One region of the Mesorhizobium sp. RCAM 05104 genome, then DNA from elsewhere that is predicted to be linked to it. Evidence: predicted binding sites of a transcription regulator. Region 1 holds the regulator's gene; the other holds the start of a gene.
What was found. The regulator PhoB, encoded in region 1, activates phosphate uptake and scavenging genes when phosphate is short. The targets are predictions, from matches to a motif close to TGTCATNNANCTGTCAT.
Positions count from the first base shown of each region.

Region 1 (7,423 bases):
GGGCGAGACCGGTTATGGTTTCGAGATCGTCGGCAATGGCCGCAAGGCGCTCGACGCTTTCGGCAGGCTCAATCCATGCATGATCCTGATGGATGTCTCTATGCCGGAGATGAATGGGCTTGAGGCGACCGCCGCCATTCGCCGGCTGGAGGAAGAAACCGGCACCCATGTGCCGATCGTCGGGGTCACCGCGCATGCGCTGAAGGGCGATCGCGAACGCTGCCTGGAGGCCGGCATGGACGACTATCTGCCCAAGCCGATCAGTCCCAGGGCCCTGCTCGAGAAGGTCGAGCGCTGGATCGGCGCTGGTCGCCAGGTTCAGCGCAACGCCGGCTAGCATCGCATCCGCTCGTTCTGAGGGAATCAACCGGGATTCGCCGCAACCCCTGGAGGCAAGACTATGGTGCGATCGCACCATAGCAAAGGCGGCGCCCAGTCGAGACAATGGCCATATTCGAATTCCGCTCTTCCAGTTACGGGCGGGAGCAGCGACCGCCGGCATGAAACAGCGTCAATCTACCCCAACGGACCTGTTTTCGGCGATGGCCCGGCCAAGACATCCTCTGGCTGAGAGCAACGCGCTCCCGTCCGGATTTTCTTTACCAGGGCAGCGATCCGGAAACGGCAGGCCGGCTTCGGTCTGAAACGGCGCAAGTGCCTGATTCCGGGAGCAAAGCCAGGCTCCCCGGCGAGCGCCGGTTGGCTGGCGCCTTCCCTTCCCCGGTGACGCGTTACCGGGGTGACATCAAACTGTCATGCGACTGTAATAATCGAAGGCTATTGGCCTCAGCGGGCGCCGAGAGGAATGGCGCCGAGAGACCATCTTCCGAACAGGAGCAGGCCACATGAGACATTTCATCCGCTCGGCGGCCGTTGCGATTGCAATGGCTACGGCGTCTACCTTCACCCTTTCCGCGGCAATGGCAGCTGATCTTTCCGGCGCCGGCTCGACCTTCATCTATCCGGTGTTCGCCAAGTGGGCCGACACCTACAAGAAAGACACCAACGTTGGCCTCAACTACCAGTCGATCGGCTCGGGCGGCGGCATCAAGCAGGTCATCGCCAAGACCGTGACCTTCGGCGCCACCGACAAGCCGATGTCCGATGCCGACCTGGAAAAGAACGGCCTCGTCCAGTTTCCGATGGTGATGGGCGGCATCGTGCCGATCGTCAACCTCACCGGCATCAAGCCGGGCGAACTGGTTCTCGACGGCAAGACGCTGGCCCAGATCTATCTGGGCGCCATCACCACCTGGGACGATGCCGCGATCAAGGCGCTGAACCCCACGCTCACCCTGCCGTCGACCGCGATCGCCGTCGTGCATCGTTCGGACGGCTCGGGCACGACCTTCAACTTCACCAACTACCTGGTCAAGCTGTCGCCCGACTGGAAGGACAAGATCGGTTCCGACACGGCGGTCGAATGGCCGGTCGGCGTCGGCGCCAAGGGCAGCGAAGGCGTTGCCAACACCGTCAAGCAGACCGACGGCGGCATCGGCTACGTCGAGTATGCCTATGCGTCCCAGAACAACCTGTCCTACTCCAAGATGTTGAACGCTGCCGGCAAGGTTGTCGAGCCGTCGCTCGAATCCTTCGGCTCGGCTGCTTCGAACGCCGACTGGAAGGGTGCGAAGAACTTCAACGTCATCATCACCAACGAGCCCGGCGACGCCACCTGGCCGATCGCCGCATCGACCTGGGTGCTGATCCACAAGACTCCCGAGGATGTCGCCGCCACCGGTGAAGCGCTGAAGTTCTTCGCCTGGGCCTACAAGGACGGCAAGGACATCGCCAAGGGCCTCGACTACGTTTCGATCCCCGACAACGTCGTCGACCTGATCAAGGCTTCGTGGAAGTCGGATATCGTCACCGACGGCAAGCCCGTCTACGCCGGCGAGTAACATCCTCCAAAGGAGCGCCGCGCCGCGGCGCTCCTTTTTCCTCAACACAAAGAGCCGAGCTTCACATGAGCGCTGTCCAGGAAGCCTTGCCAGCCATTCGAGGTTCGCGCGATGCCACCGTCAGGCGGTTCGCGTTGACCGACGCGATCTTCCACGGGCTTACCCGCGCCGCCGCCATATTGGTGCTGGTCCTGCTCGGCGGTGTCGCGATCTCGCTGTTTGCCGGTTCCTGGCAGGCGCTGTCGACCTTCGGCTTCTCCTTCCTGACCAGTGAAAGCTGGAATCCGGTCACCGAAAAATTCGGCGCGCTGGCGCCGATCTACGGCACCATCGTCACCTCGGCGATCGCCATCCTGATCGCCGTTCCGCTCGGCATCGGCATTGCCATCTTCCTCACCGAACTTTGCCCGCGGCCGCTTCGGCGGCCGATCGGCATGGCGGTGGAACTGCTCGCCGGCATCCCGTCGATCATCTACGGCATCTGGGGCCTGTTCGTGCTGGCGCCGTTCCTGCAGACGACCGTGCAGCCCTTCATCATCGGCGCGTTCCACGGCATTCCCGGCCTCAACAGCCTGTTTGCCGGCCCGCCTTACGGCATCGGCCTTTTGACCTCGTCGCTGATCCTGGCCATCATGGTGCTGCCCTTCATCACCTCGATCACCAAGGACGTCTTCGACACGGTGCCGCCGGTGCTGAAGGAATCCGCCTACGGCATTGGCTGCACGACCTGGGAAGTGACCCGCCGCGTTGTCATTCCCTACACAAGGATCGGCATCATGGGCGGCGTCATGCTTGGTCTCGGCCGCGCGCTCGGCGAAACCATGGCGGTGACCTTCGTCATCGGCAACGCGCATCGGATCAGCACCTCGCTGTTCGCACCGGCGACCACGATCTCCGCGACCATCGCCAATGAATTCACCGAAGCCGTCGGCGATCTCTACACGTCTTCGCTGGTGGCGCTCGGCCTGATCCTGTTCGTCATCACCTTCCTGATCCTTGCCATCGCACGCTACATGCTGATGCGCATCGACGCCCGCACGGGAGCCTGACCGATGTCGACAGCCTCATCGCTTCACCAGAGCCGCAAGAGGAAGAATGCCGTGATGATGACGCTGTGCGTCATCGCCGCGGGCATCGGACTTGCCTGGCTGGCGCTCATCCTCGGCGCGCTGGTCTACAAGGGCACCGCCGGCCTGTCCCTCGACGTCTTCACGCAGATGACGCCGCCACCCGGCGACGCCGGTGGGTTGCTCAACGCCATCTACGGCAGCGTGGTGATGACGGTCATCGCCGTCATCGTCGGCACGCCAATCGGCGTGCTTGCAGGAACCTACATGGCCGAATACGGCCGCTTCTCAAAACTCACCACGGTGGTGCGTTTCATCAACGACATCCTGCTGTCGGCGCCGTCGATCATCATCGGCCTGTTCGTCTACGAACTGATGGTGCGGCCGATGGGGCATTTCTCGGCCCTTGCCGGTTCTGTCGCACTCGCCATCCTGGTCATTCCGGTCGTCGTGCGCACCACCGAAGACATGCTCAACCTGGTGCCGAACGCCTTGCGCGAAGCCGGCACCGCGATCGGCGCGCCGCGCTGGGTTGTCATCAAGTCGGTGGCCTACCGCGCCGCTCTTTCCGGTATCGTCACAGGCATATTGCTGTCGATCGCCCGTATTTCGGGCGAGACCGCGCCACTGCTCTTTACAGCGCTCAACAACCAGTTCTGGTCGAGCAATCTCAACGCGCCGATGGCCAGCCTGCCGGTGACCATCTTCCAGTTCGCTCTCAGTCCTTACGAGGAATGGCAGCAACTGGCCTGGACCGGCGCACTCATAATCACATTGACGGTTCTCGCGCTCAGCATCTTTGCTCGCAGCCTGACCGGACGCAGAGAGGACAAATGAGTCAGATGTTGTCTCCAGACATGACGATCGCCGCCGAGGCAACCGCCAAAGCCAAGATCGAGGTCAAGAACCTCAACTTTTACTACGGTCAGAGCAAGGCGCTCAAGGGTATCACCCTGTCGCTGCCCGAGCGCAGCGTCACCGCCTTCATCGGGCCCTCGGGCTGCGGAAAGTCGACGCTGCTGCGCGTCTTCAACCGCATCTACGAGCTCTACCCGAAACAGACCGCCGAGGGCCAGGTGCTGCTCGACGGTCAGAATATCCTTGACCGGTCGCAGGATCTCAACCTGCTGCGGACCAAGATCGGCATGGTGTTCCAGAAGCCGACGCCATTTCCGATGTCGATCTATGAGAACATCGCTTTCGGCGTCAGGCTCTATGAGAAGATCAGCAAGTCCGAGATGGACGGCCGTGTCGAGCAGGCGCTCAAGCGCGCCGCGCTGTGGACCGAGGTCAAGGACAAGCTCAACGCCAGCGGCCTCAGTCTTTCGGGCGGCCAGCAGCAGCGGCTCTGCATCGCCCGCACCGTGGCGGTGAAGCCGGAAGTCATCCTGCTCGACGAGCCGGCTTCGGCGCTCGATCCGCTGTCGACCGCCAAGATCGAAGAGCTGATCGACGAGTTGCAGGCCGACTACACGATCGTCATCGTCACCCACAACATGCAGCAGGCGGCACGCGTCTCGAAGCAGACCGCCTTCATGTATCTGGGCGAACTGGTCGAATTCGACCGCACCGAGAAGATCTTCACGTCGCCCCGCGAGAAGCGCACGCAGGACTACATCACCGGCCGCTTCGGCTGAGCTCAGACATACGAGGACTAAGATCATGGGCGAACATACAGTCGCTTCTTTCGACGAGGATCTCGGACAGATCAGCAGGCTCATCAGCGATATGGGCGATCTCGCCGGCTCGATGGTCGGCGGCGCGACCAAGGCGCTTTTGAATTCCGACAACGCCCTGGCACAGCGCGTTGTCTCCGACGACGCGATCATGGACGCGCGCCAGCGCGAACTCGACGACCGCGCCATCACATTGATCGCCAAGCGTCAGCCGATGGCCGACGATCTGCGCCATGTCGTCGGTTCGATCCGCATGGCCGGCGACCTCGAACGCATCGGCGATCTTGCCAAGAACATAGCCAAACGCGTCGGCACCGTTGGCCTCAGCGTCACGCCTCGCGACCTTTCGCACTCGATCGATGCGATGGCGCAACTGGTGCTGATCCAGGTGCAGGGTGTGATCGAGGAATATGCCGCCGCCGACGCGGCGGCGCTGGCCAAGCTCAGGAACGACGACGAACGCATCGACGTCAAGTACACGTCCGTGTTCCGCGAACTCCTGACCTACATGATGGAGGATCCGCGCAACATCACCGCGTGCACGCATCTGTTGTTCTGCGCCAAGAACCTCGAACGCATCGGCGATCACGTGACCAACATCGCCGAGAATGCGTATTATGTTTTGACCGGCACGCAGCTGCCCGCCAATCGCCCGAAGCAGGACGAGACGGCAATGTCCGCGCCGGCGGCATGACGACAGGGGTGAGCAGCCGATGATCGCGCCACGCATCATGGTGGTGGAGGACGAGGAGCCGCTGGGTGTGCTGCTCCGCTACAATCTGGAGTCAGAGGGTTACCAGGTCGAGGTGGTGACGCGCGGCGACGAGGCCGAGATCCGGCTGCAGGAGAACGTCCCCGACCTTCTGGTGCTGGACTGGATGGTGCCGGCGGTTTCCGGCATCGAACTCTGCCGGCGGCTGAGAATGCGCCCCGAGACCGAGCGGCTGCCGATAATCATGCTGACCGCGCGTGGCGAGGAGAGCGATCGCGTGCGCGGCCTTTCGACAGGCGCCGACGATTATCTGGTCAAGCCGTTCTCGACACCGGAGTTCATGGCCAGGGTCAAGGCGCTGCTGCGCCGCGCCAAGCCGGAAGTGCTGTCCAGCGTGCTCAAGGTTGGCGACATCGTGCTCGATCGTGAGTCGCACCGGGTCTATCGCAAGAAGAGCGAGATCCGGCTCGGACCGACCGAATTCCGCCTGCTGGAATTCATGATGCGCCACCCTGGCCGCGTCTTCTCGCGCAGCCAGCTGCTCGACAATGTCTGGGGCGAGACAATCTATATCGACGAGCGCACGGTGGACGTGCATGTCGGCCGGTTGCGCAAGGCGGTCAACAATGGCCGCATGCCCGATGTCATCCGCACGATCCGCGGGGCGGGTTACGCGATCAGGGAAGACTAGGGACAGTCCGGGCTCAAACCTGCCGGACGACGGTGCCGATCACATTGACGAGAAGGCGCGCCGCGGTCAGGGCCGACAGGCTGTCAATGTCGGCGGGAGGATAGAGTTCGACAAGGTCGAATCCCGCGATCCTGGCCCGCCTGCCGAGGCCCGCGATCAGATCGATCACCTGGGTGTAGGTGAGGCCGCCGGGCGAACGCGCCGCCACGCCCGGCATGATGCCGGGATCGAGGCCGTCGCAGTCGAGGGTTACGACGACCCGCGCCCCTTCCGGAATATGCCGGAGAGCGGCTTCGACGCCCTGGGCGTGAACCTCGCGGGCCGTTACAAGGCGGCTGCCATAGCGCCGTGCCGCTTCGATTTCGGTGAGGCGCGCGCTGCCAACGCCACGGATGCCGACCTGCACGATGCCGGCGACATGCGGCATCTCGCTCGCGCGGCGCATCGGGTTCGAATAGCCGTAGCGCTCGCCATGCACCTCGTCGCGCCAGTCGATATGGGCGTCGATCTGCAGGATCCAGACCGGCCCGTGATCCGCAAAGCCGGCGAGGAAGGGGATGGGCACGGAATCGTCGCCGCCGAGCAGGATCGGTACGGCCGGCAATGCCAGAACCTGACGCGTTTTCGCCTGGATTCGAGCCCTGTTGCCGGTATTGTCATGCATGGTGGTCGGGATGTCGCCGGTGTCGATGCAGCAGACCGGCTTGCCGTCGAACAGCGGGCCGCCGAGATCGAAATCCCAGTGCTCGACGAGCGTGGCATCGCCCTGACTCGCAACGCGGATGGCGTCGGCGGCCAAGGCATAGCCGCGGCTGTCCTCGCCGGGATAGGTGCTGCCGTGGCCGGCTCCGAAGATCACCGCGCGCGGGATACGGCCATCGGCAAGCCAATCGGGAAAGCCGAGAAAGGGAGGCGAGGCGGTCATTTCTTGGTGGTCCTGATGATGGTTTAGCTGAAATTTCAGTGTTGAGGGTGCGGGATGATGAGCATTGGCTGGGCGTGTCGAATTAGACAGCATCCTAACAGTTGGCGCGCCTAACTGACATCATACCCATCGTGAAGCCCGGTTCAGGTCGACCGGTCGTTCAGAATATGCGCTGATCCTCAGGCAACGTTCTTTCCGGCGCCCGTTCGTGCTTGCGCGCCCGGTGCGAAAATCTCCTGGTCGACGAAGGTCAGCGCGCGCATGGCGCAGCCTTCGCGGATCAGCGGCAGTTCGTTCGGCTCGGTGTCGAAGGAAATCGATTCCGAATGCTGGCCTCCGGCGGTCTGGGCTATGGCCTCGCGCAATGCCGGCTCGATCAGGTCGAAGGCCGCGGCGCTGACACCGACCATGGCGACGGGTGCCGGATCGATCAGCGCGAACAGGCTGCCGA
Region 1 is NZ_CM185033.1:4,422,407-4,429,829, forward strand. Features, by position in the region: gene AC56QP_RS21665 (PAS domain-containing protein) at 1-337, shown strand, start outside; gene pstS (phosphate ABC transporter substrate-binding protein PstS) at 846-1,901, shown strand; gene pstC (phosphate ABC transporter permease subunit PstC) at 1,967-2,950, shown strand; gene pstA (phosphate ABC transporter permease PstA) at 2,954-3,805, shown strand; gene pstB (phosphate ABC transporter ATP-binding protein PstB) at 3,802-4,605, shown strand; gene phoU (phosphate signaling complex protein PhoU) at 4,631-5,338, shown strand; gene phoB (phosphate regulon transcriptional regulator PhoB) at 5,358-6,047, shown strand; gene AC56QP_RS21700 (agmatinase) at 6,061-6,972, opposite strand; gene AC56QP_RS21705 (ROK family protein) at 7,152-7,423, opposite strand, start outside.

Region 2 (7,423 bases), 930 kb from region 1:
GATCCATCGACCGGCAAGGACGATGTGTTCGAGACGCCGGAATATCTCGGCTGCCTTGGCCTGCGCGAGAAGGGTGGCCTGGTGCTGACCATGACCAACGGCTTCCATTTCTTCGACCCGGCAACCGGCAGGTTCGAGGCGATCGCCGACCCGGAAGCGCATATGCCGAAAACCCGCTTCAACGACGGCAAGCCGGACCGCCAGGGCCGTTTCTGGTCGGGCTCGATGTTCGAGGTGCCGGGCCAGCCGATCGAGTTCATCGGCGCGCTCTACCGGCTCGATCCAGACCTTTCGGTCCACAAGATGATCGACGGCATCGGCTGCTCCAACGGGCTGGCCTGGAGCCCGGATTCAAAGACCATGTATTTCTCCGACAGCCATGCCGGCGCGGTGTGGGCCTATGATTTCGATGCCGCCACCGGCGATATCGAGAACCGACGCACCTTCATCGACATGACGGTGACCGGCGGCGTCGCAGACGGCGCCACCGTCGATGCGGAAGGCTGCTACTGGGTGACCATCCCGGTGACCGGCAAGGTCTGTCGCTACGATCCGGACGGTGAGCTGATGCAGACCGTGCTGCTGCCGACCGACCTGCCGACCTGCTGCGAATTCGGCGGCAAGGACCTCGACATCCTCTATGTCACCTCGGCCGTGCTCCGGCGTCCGGCCAGTCACTTCGTCCGCCAGAAGCATCCAGGCGGGCTGTTCGCGCTCGACGTCGGCGTCAAGGGCCTGACGCTGCCAGCGTTCAAAGGCTAGCGGCCGCTACTCTACGCAGCCGACCAGCGGCGTCTCGACCTTGCGCATCATTCCGGCAGCGAAACGACGGCCGAGATGGCCGGCATTCCGTGGATTCCTTGAAGTCGCGGTGGGCGTCGCGTGGAGCGAAGCCAAGACCCCGCTGCGTGAGCTTGTGCGACCTAGATCAGACCCGACATGTTGGAAAAGGCCATCGCCTTACGCAGCAGCTCGGCGAAGCGCTCGCCAGCCGTTTCGCGCGGACCGCTGTTGTCGATCGAGGTGACGCCTGGCCCGGACAAGGTCACATTGGCGCTGCGCGCCAGCCGCGCCAGCACTTCGCCGCGTGACTCGCGGCCGCGCATCGCCAACCGCTCGGCCAGCACTTCCGGCGAGGCGGTGATCTCGACGATCGCCAGATTGGCATAACGCTCTCGCAACACCGGAATGATCGCGCGCGACACGTTGGCGACGGCAACATGGCCATTGGCGACCGACCAGTCGACGTCGGCCGGGATGCCATAGCGCAAGCCATGCGCTTCCCAGGAGACGGCAAAGGCGCCATCGGCTTCGGCTTCGACGAAGGCGGCCTCGGCCAGCGTGTCGTGATCCTCGCTTGCGGCATCGCTCGGCCTGGTGATGACGCGGCGGACGAACTCCAGCCGGGTCTCCTCGGCGAAGCGGGCACGGGCGTAGCCGATCACCGTGTCCTTGCCGGCGCCGCTCGGGCCCACAACGGCGACGAAGACGCCGTCACGGATCGGAAACGTTTCGGCGGACAGTTCACGCTCGATCAACGCCGACACCATCATGCAACCCGGCGCCCCTGCCGCCAGACCGTGCGCACCACCGGAACATGGTCGTCGACGCGTACGCGCACGAGGTCGGCGCGCCGGCCCTGTTCGATAACGCCGCGGTCGGTCAGGCCAACGGCTTCGGCAGGATTCTTCGACACCATGGCGACCGCCTGCGGCAAGGTAATGCCCTCGACGACATCGCCAAGGAAGAAGGCGGACTGGATCAGGCTGAAGGGAATGTAGTCGGACGACAAGATGTCGAGCAGTCCGTCGCCGGCCAGCCTGCGGGCAGAGACGTTGCCCGAATGCGAGGCGCCGCGCATGACGTTGGGCGCGCCCATCAGCACGCCGAGGCCGGCCTCTTTCGAGGCCCTTGCGGCTTCTTCCGTGGTGGGAAACTCGGCGACGCGCACACCTTGCTCGATCGCTTCGTCGACATGGCCGATGGTGGCGTCGTCATGGCTTGCGAGGACGATGCCGCGCTCACGGCAGGCGGCGGCGATCACCGCCCGGTTCGGCGCCGAATTCCGCGCCGATTCCGCCATCCGCTTTTCGCAGAACATTTTGAAATCGCGGTCGGACAGCTTCAGCTTGCGCTGGTAGTAGTAGGCATAGGTTTCGAGATTGACGAACTGGCGTTGGCCGGGCGCGTGGTCCATCAGCGATGCCAGCTTGACCCGCTCGTCGCCGTCGAAATTGGCGAATGCCTTGAGGCAATCCGGTGCCGAAACCTCGCAGCGCAGATGGATGAAATGGTCGGCGCGCAGCCGATCCTGCTGCACACTGTCCTCGATCGCGTCGGCCAGCTTGCGGATGTCGGCCAACGTCAGGTCGGCGTCTTCGTCCATGCCGACGCGCAAGGCATCGAGCACAGTGGTGATGCCGGCGGTCGCTACCTGTGCGTCATGCGCGAGCACGGCGGCGATCGGGTTCCAGCGCACCTTTGGCCGCGGCGCGTAATGGCCTTCGAGATGGTCGGTGTGAAGTTCGACCAGGCCCGGAATGACGTAGTCGCCGCCCATGTCCTCGCCGGTGCGGCCGGTGCCGGCATCGATGCCGGCGATAAAGCCGTCACGCAGCACGAGAGAACCCTCGACGATCTCGTCGGCAAGCACGATGCGGGCATTGTGGAGAACAGTCTCGGCGGTCATTTCAGGCAGTCCTTGGTTGATCATGCAGGGCTTGTTCAGGCGGTTCTTCTGGCCTGACGGCGCCCGAGCGCGTGATGGGAGAGCACCATGAACGGCGCCCCCGGTTCGGTTTCGACAAACAGCGTCAGCGCATCGACCAGGACCGGCTGTTGCAGAACCTCCGCGAACAGGCTGTCGATGGCTAGGCGAAGACGAGGGCTTTCCTGTGACGCCGCCCGGCCGGACAGCGTCATGTGGAAGCGAAAGGTTTCGAAGACATAGGGATAGCCCCATTGGCAGAGATTGCGGAATTCGCCCGGCTTCAGCGAATCGGGGCTGCGCCGTTCGATCTCGGCTTCGGTCAGCGGCGCGCGAAAACGGTCGAAGTCGCGCACCACGTCGTCGGCGAAGCGGTTGAGCGCCGGCAGCGGCGCTTCCGGCACCAGCGCGAAGAAGCCGTCGATCTGACTGACGACAAGGCGCGGGATTGTCACCACCGGCGTCGCTTCGGCAAAAGCGTCGAGCGCGGCGCGCAGCGAGGCTTCCGTCTCGTTGGCGGCCAGGCGGAAGGGCGCTTTCAGCGTCGCGTGAAAACCGTAGCGGCGCGCCGAAGCGGTATGGAAGGCGACTTCGGCCGCCGACAGGTCAGCCACCGCCTCAACTGGTCTTGTCGCGGCGCCGAACGGGTCGCGGCCCAGCCAGTTGGCGGCAATGCGCGCCAGCTTCTCGTCCTGCCGGGGGGTGAAATAGATCGCGTAGCGCATAGGAAGTCCTCGTCAGCTCCGCTGCCATAGGTGATTTCCATGACGGATTGACGAAGCCTTGCTGGCTTTCAGGTAACAAAACGGTGCGGCCGGGTCATTAGCCGACGATTTTTTCGTGCTGGACCAGTCATCAGGTCCTGAAGCAATGGCCGATCAGGCCTTCATCAACCATTCGTGCTCGGGCGCGTTGTGGAATTTCCAAGTCCGCTTCGGCCCGGCCATGACGTTGAGATAGTAAAGGTCGTACCCATGGCAGGCGGCGCAGGGATGATAACCCTTGGGCACCAGCACCACATCGCCGTCCTCGATCGCCATCGCTTCGTCCAGAGCGCGATGGCCAGCCTTGTCGGCGTCGGTATAGACGCGCTGGAAGGCAAAGCCCTGCGGCGGGTTGAGGCGGTGATAATAGGTTTCCTCGAGATAGGACTCATCCGGCAGATTGTCCTGGTCGTGCTTGTGCGGTGGGTAGCTCGATGTGTGGCCGCCGGGTGTGATGACCTCGACCACCAGCAGCGAGTCGGCCGGCTTGCCCTCCGGCAGGATGTTGGTGACGTAGCGCGTGTTGGTGCCCTTGCCGCGCACCTCCTGGCCGAGATCGTCCGGTGCGATGACGCGAACCGGCAGGCCGCCGCCCAATCCTGGCGCCGAGCACACGGCGAGTTCCAGTTCGGTGTCGGCGGTCACTGACCAGTTGGATCCCTCGGGCACATAGACCGACCAAGGCTTGCCCTCGAAGGGCGACATGCGTTGGCCAAGCGGGCCGAGATCCTTGCCGCCGGCTTTTGCATTGCCCTTGCCGGTGACGAACACCAGGCATACTTCGCGATCATCCGTTGATCCGGAAGCCGTCTCGCCGGGTTTCAGCCGATGCAGGTCGAAACCGACATAGCTCCAACCGGCGCTTTCCGGCGTCACATGGGCGACACGGCCATGGCCCTTGTCGGCCTTCACCAGCAGCTTCGACATCCGGGTTACTCCTTCGGTTCGGGCTCGGCCGTCGTCTTGCTCTCGTCCGCCGGCTTGTACAGATAAAAAAACTGCCAGACGCCGTAGCCGGCGAAGCCGAGCGCAATGACGCCCCAGAACGGCGTGCCGGTGGCGAACTCGATGATTGACCAGATGACGCAGACAGCGACGACGGCCACGCGCCGCCACAGCGGGCGGAAGAATGGGTGTTCGGAATCTTTCATCGGGCCAATCTACAGCAACCTGCTCCGCAGGGAACCATCGCATCAGGCATTGGGGAAACCCTGCGTTTCAACCGTATAGCCGGCAGCCGTCATCACTCGCATCAGCTCCTTGTAGCCGACCTGCGCCATTTTGAGCGGCGGGTTCTTCTTCGGGTCCTGCTCGGCCTCGACCACGAACCAGCCCTCGTAGCCATGGTCGGCGAACCGTTGCACGATGGCGCCGAAATCCAGCGAGCCGTCGCCCGGCACCGTGAAGGCGCCGAGCGCCACGGCATCGAGGAAGGACTGCTTTGTGCGGTCGAGCTTTTCGATCACGCCCATGCGCACGTCCTTCACATGCACATGGTTGATGCGCTTGTGGTGGTTGTCGATGGCACGCAGAACGTCGCCGCCGGCAAAGGCCAGATGTCCCGCATCGAGCAGCAGCGGGATGCCGGCTCCGGAATAGCGCATGAAGGCGTCGAGCTCCGGCTCGGTCTCGACCACTGCCGCCATGTGATGGTGATAGGACAGCGGCATGCCTTGCTCGGCGCACCATTCGCCAAACTCGGTGAGGCGCTTCGCATAGGCCTTCATCTCGTCGTCCGACAGTTTCGGCTTGGTGGCAAGCGGCTTCGAGCGGTCGCCCTGGATCGAGCGGCCGACCTCGCCATAGACGATGCAAGGCGCATTCACCGCCCGGAACAGGTCGATCATTGGCTGGATGCGGTCCTTGTTCCTGGCCATGTCCTCATCGACCAGCGTGCCCGAGAACCAGCCGCCGCACAGCGTCACGTCGGCTGCCTTCAGGATCGGCAGCATGACATCGGGGTCATTGGGGAAACGCCGGCCCATTTCCATGCCGGTGAAACCGGCCGAACGCGACTGGCGCAGGCACTCCTCCAGCGATACGTCATCGCTGAGTTCCGCAAGATCGTCGTTCCACCACGCGATGGGGGACATGCCCAGTCTGGCTTTCAAGTCGTCACTCCATTTTAGAACAGTTCATCTTTTCGTCGGCGCGGCCCCTCATCCGCCTGCCGGCACCTTCTCCCCGTAAGGACGGGGAGAAGGGACAAGCGTCAACGTTCGCGACCCCTCTCCCCGTCCTTCACGGGGAGAGGGTAAGGGTGAGGGGCCGCGCCGAGGTCAATCACCAACGCTCTGCATCTGCCGTTTCTCGTCATACGCCTTGCGCGCCGCGTTCACCTGGCTGCGTGCCGAGACCTCGGGCACCGCCACGTCCCACCAATGGCCACCGGCCTCGGTGGAAACCAGCGGGTCGGTGTCGATGACCAGCACGGTGGTGCGGTCGTTCTTCTTGGCCTTTTGCAGTGCGTTTTCGAGCCCCGCTATCGACGGCACTTTCTCGGCGATCGCCCCCATGCTCGCTGCGTGCGCGGCGAAATCGATGTCGGGCAGAACTTCATGCCGCGTGTCCTTCAAGAGATTGTTGAAGTTGGCGCCGCCGGTCGCCATCTGCAGTCGGTTGATGCAGCCATAACCCCTGTTGTCGAGCAGCACGATGGTCAGCTTCAAACCGAGCATCACCGACGTGGCGATCTCGGAATTCAGCATCAGATAGGAGCCGTCGCCGATCATGACGACGACCTCCTCGTCGGGCTTCGCCATCTTGGTGCCGAGCCCCCCGGCGATTTCGTAGCCCATGGTCGAGAAACCGTATTCGGCATGGTAGGAGCCGGGCGCGCCGGCCTGCCACAATTTGTGCAGTTCGCCCGGCAGGCCGCCCGCGGCATTCAGCAGGATCACGCCGGAGCCCATGGCGCGTTGCACGGCGCCGATCACCTGCGCGTCGGACGGGTAGGCGGCATTGGTCGACGCCGTCACCTTGGCGGCATCGGCCTGCCAGGCCTTCTTGCCGGTGGCCGCATTGTCGGTCCAGGGGGAAGGCGCCTTCCAGCCTTTCAGCGCAGCACCCAGTTCGGCGAGCCCTTCGGCCGCGTCGGCGACCAGCGGTAGCGCCCGGTGCTTGCCGGCGTCGAAGGGCTGCACGTTCAAGCCGATGATGGTCTTGCCGGAATTCTTGAACAGCGCCCACGAACCGGTGGTGAAATCCTGCAGGCGCGTGCCGATTGCCAGCACGACGTCGGCGCCCTCCGCCAGCCGGTTGGCGGCCGAGGTGCCGGTGACGCCGACCGCCGCCATGTTGAGCGGATGATCGTCCGGCAACGAGGATTTGCCGCCTTGCGTCTCGCAGACCGGAATGCCGGCGGTCTCGGCGAACTTCGCCAGTTCGTCCGAGGCCTGCGAATAGAGCACACCGCCGCCGGCGATGATCAGCGGCTTCTTCGCGCCCTTGAGTGCCGCGACAGCGGCGGCGAGTTCGTGGCGGTCCGGCCGCGGCCGGCGTTGGTGCCAGAGCCGCTCGGCAAAGAAGCTCTCGGGATAGTCATAGGCCTCGGCCTGCACGTCCTGGCACAGCGACAGCGTCACCGGGCCGCAATCGGCCGGATCGGTCAGCACAGACAAGGCACGGTTGAGTGCGGGAATGATCTGCTCCGGCCGCGTGATGCGGTCGAAATAGCGCGAAACCGGACGGAAGCAGTCGTTGACCGTCGCCGTGCCGTCGGAGAAATCCTCCGCCTGCTGCAGGACCGGGTCCGGGATGCGGTTGGCGAAGACATCGCCGGGGAGAAACAGCACCGGCAGCCGGTTGACATGGGCGAGTGCCGCCGCGGTCACCATGTTGAGCGCGCCCGGACCGATCGAAGAGGTCGCCGCCATGAAGCGGCGGCGGAAATTGGCCTTGCCGTAAGCAATCGCCGCATGCGCCATCGCCTGTTCGTTGTGGGCGCGGAAGG
Region 2 is NZ_CM185033.1:3,488,215-3,495,637, forward strand. Features, by position in the region: gene AC56QP_RS17075 (SMP-30/gluconolactonase/LRE family protein) at 1-762, shown strand, start outside; gene phnN (phosphonate metabolism protein/1,5-bisphosphokinase (PRPP-forming) PhnN) at 924-1,553, opposite strand; gene AC56QP_RS17085 (alpha-D-ribose 1-methylphosphonate 5-triphosphate diphosphatase) at 1,550-2,689, opposite strand; gene AC56QP_RS17090 (DUF1045 domain-containing protein) at 2,725-3,432, opposite strand; gene iolB (5-deoxy-glucuronate isomerase) at 3,586-4,398, opposite strand; gene AC56QP_RS17100 (DUF3329 domain-containing protein) at 4,404-4,622, opposite strand; gene iolE (myo-inosose-2 dehydratase) at 4,665-5,582, opposite strand; gene iolD (3D-(3,5/4)-trihydroxycyclohexane-1,2-dione acylhydrolase (decyclizing)) at 5,751-7,423, opposite strand, start outside.
Region 2: the regulator PhoB is predicted to act here: its motif matches at 3,472-3,488, upstream of AC56QP_RS17090 (DUF1045 domain-containing protein).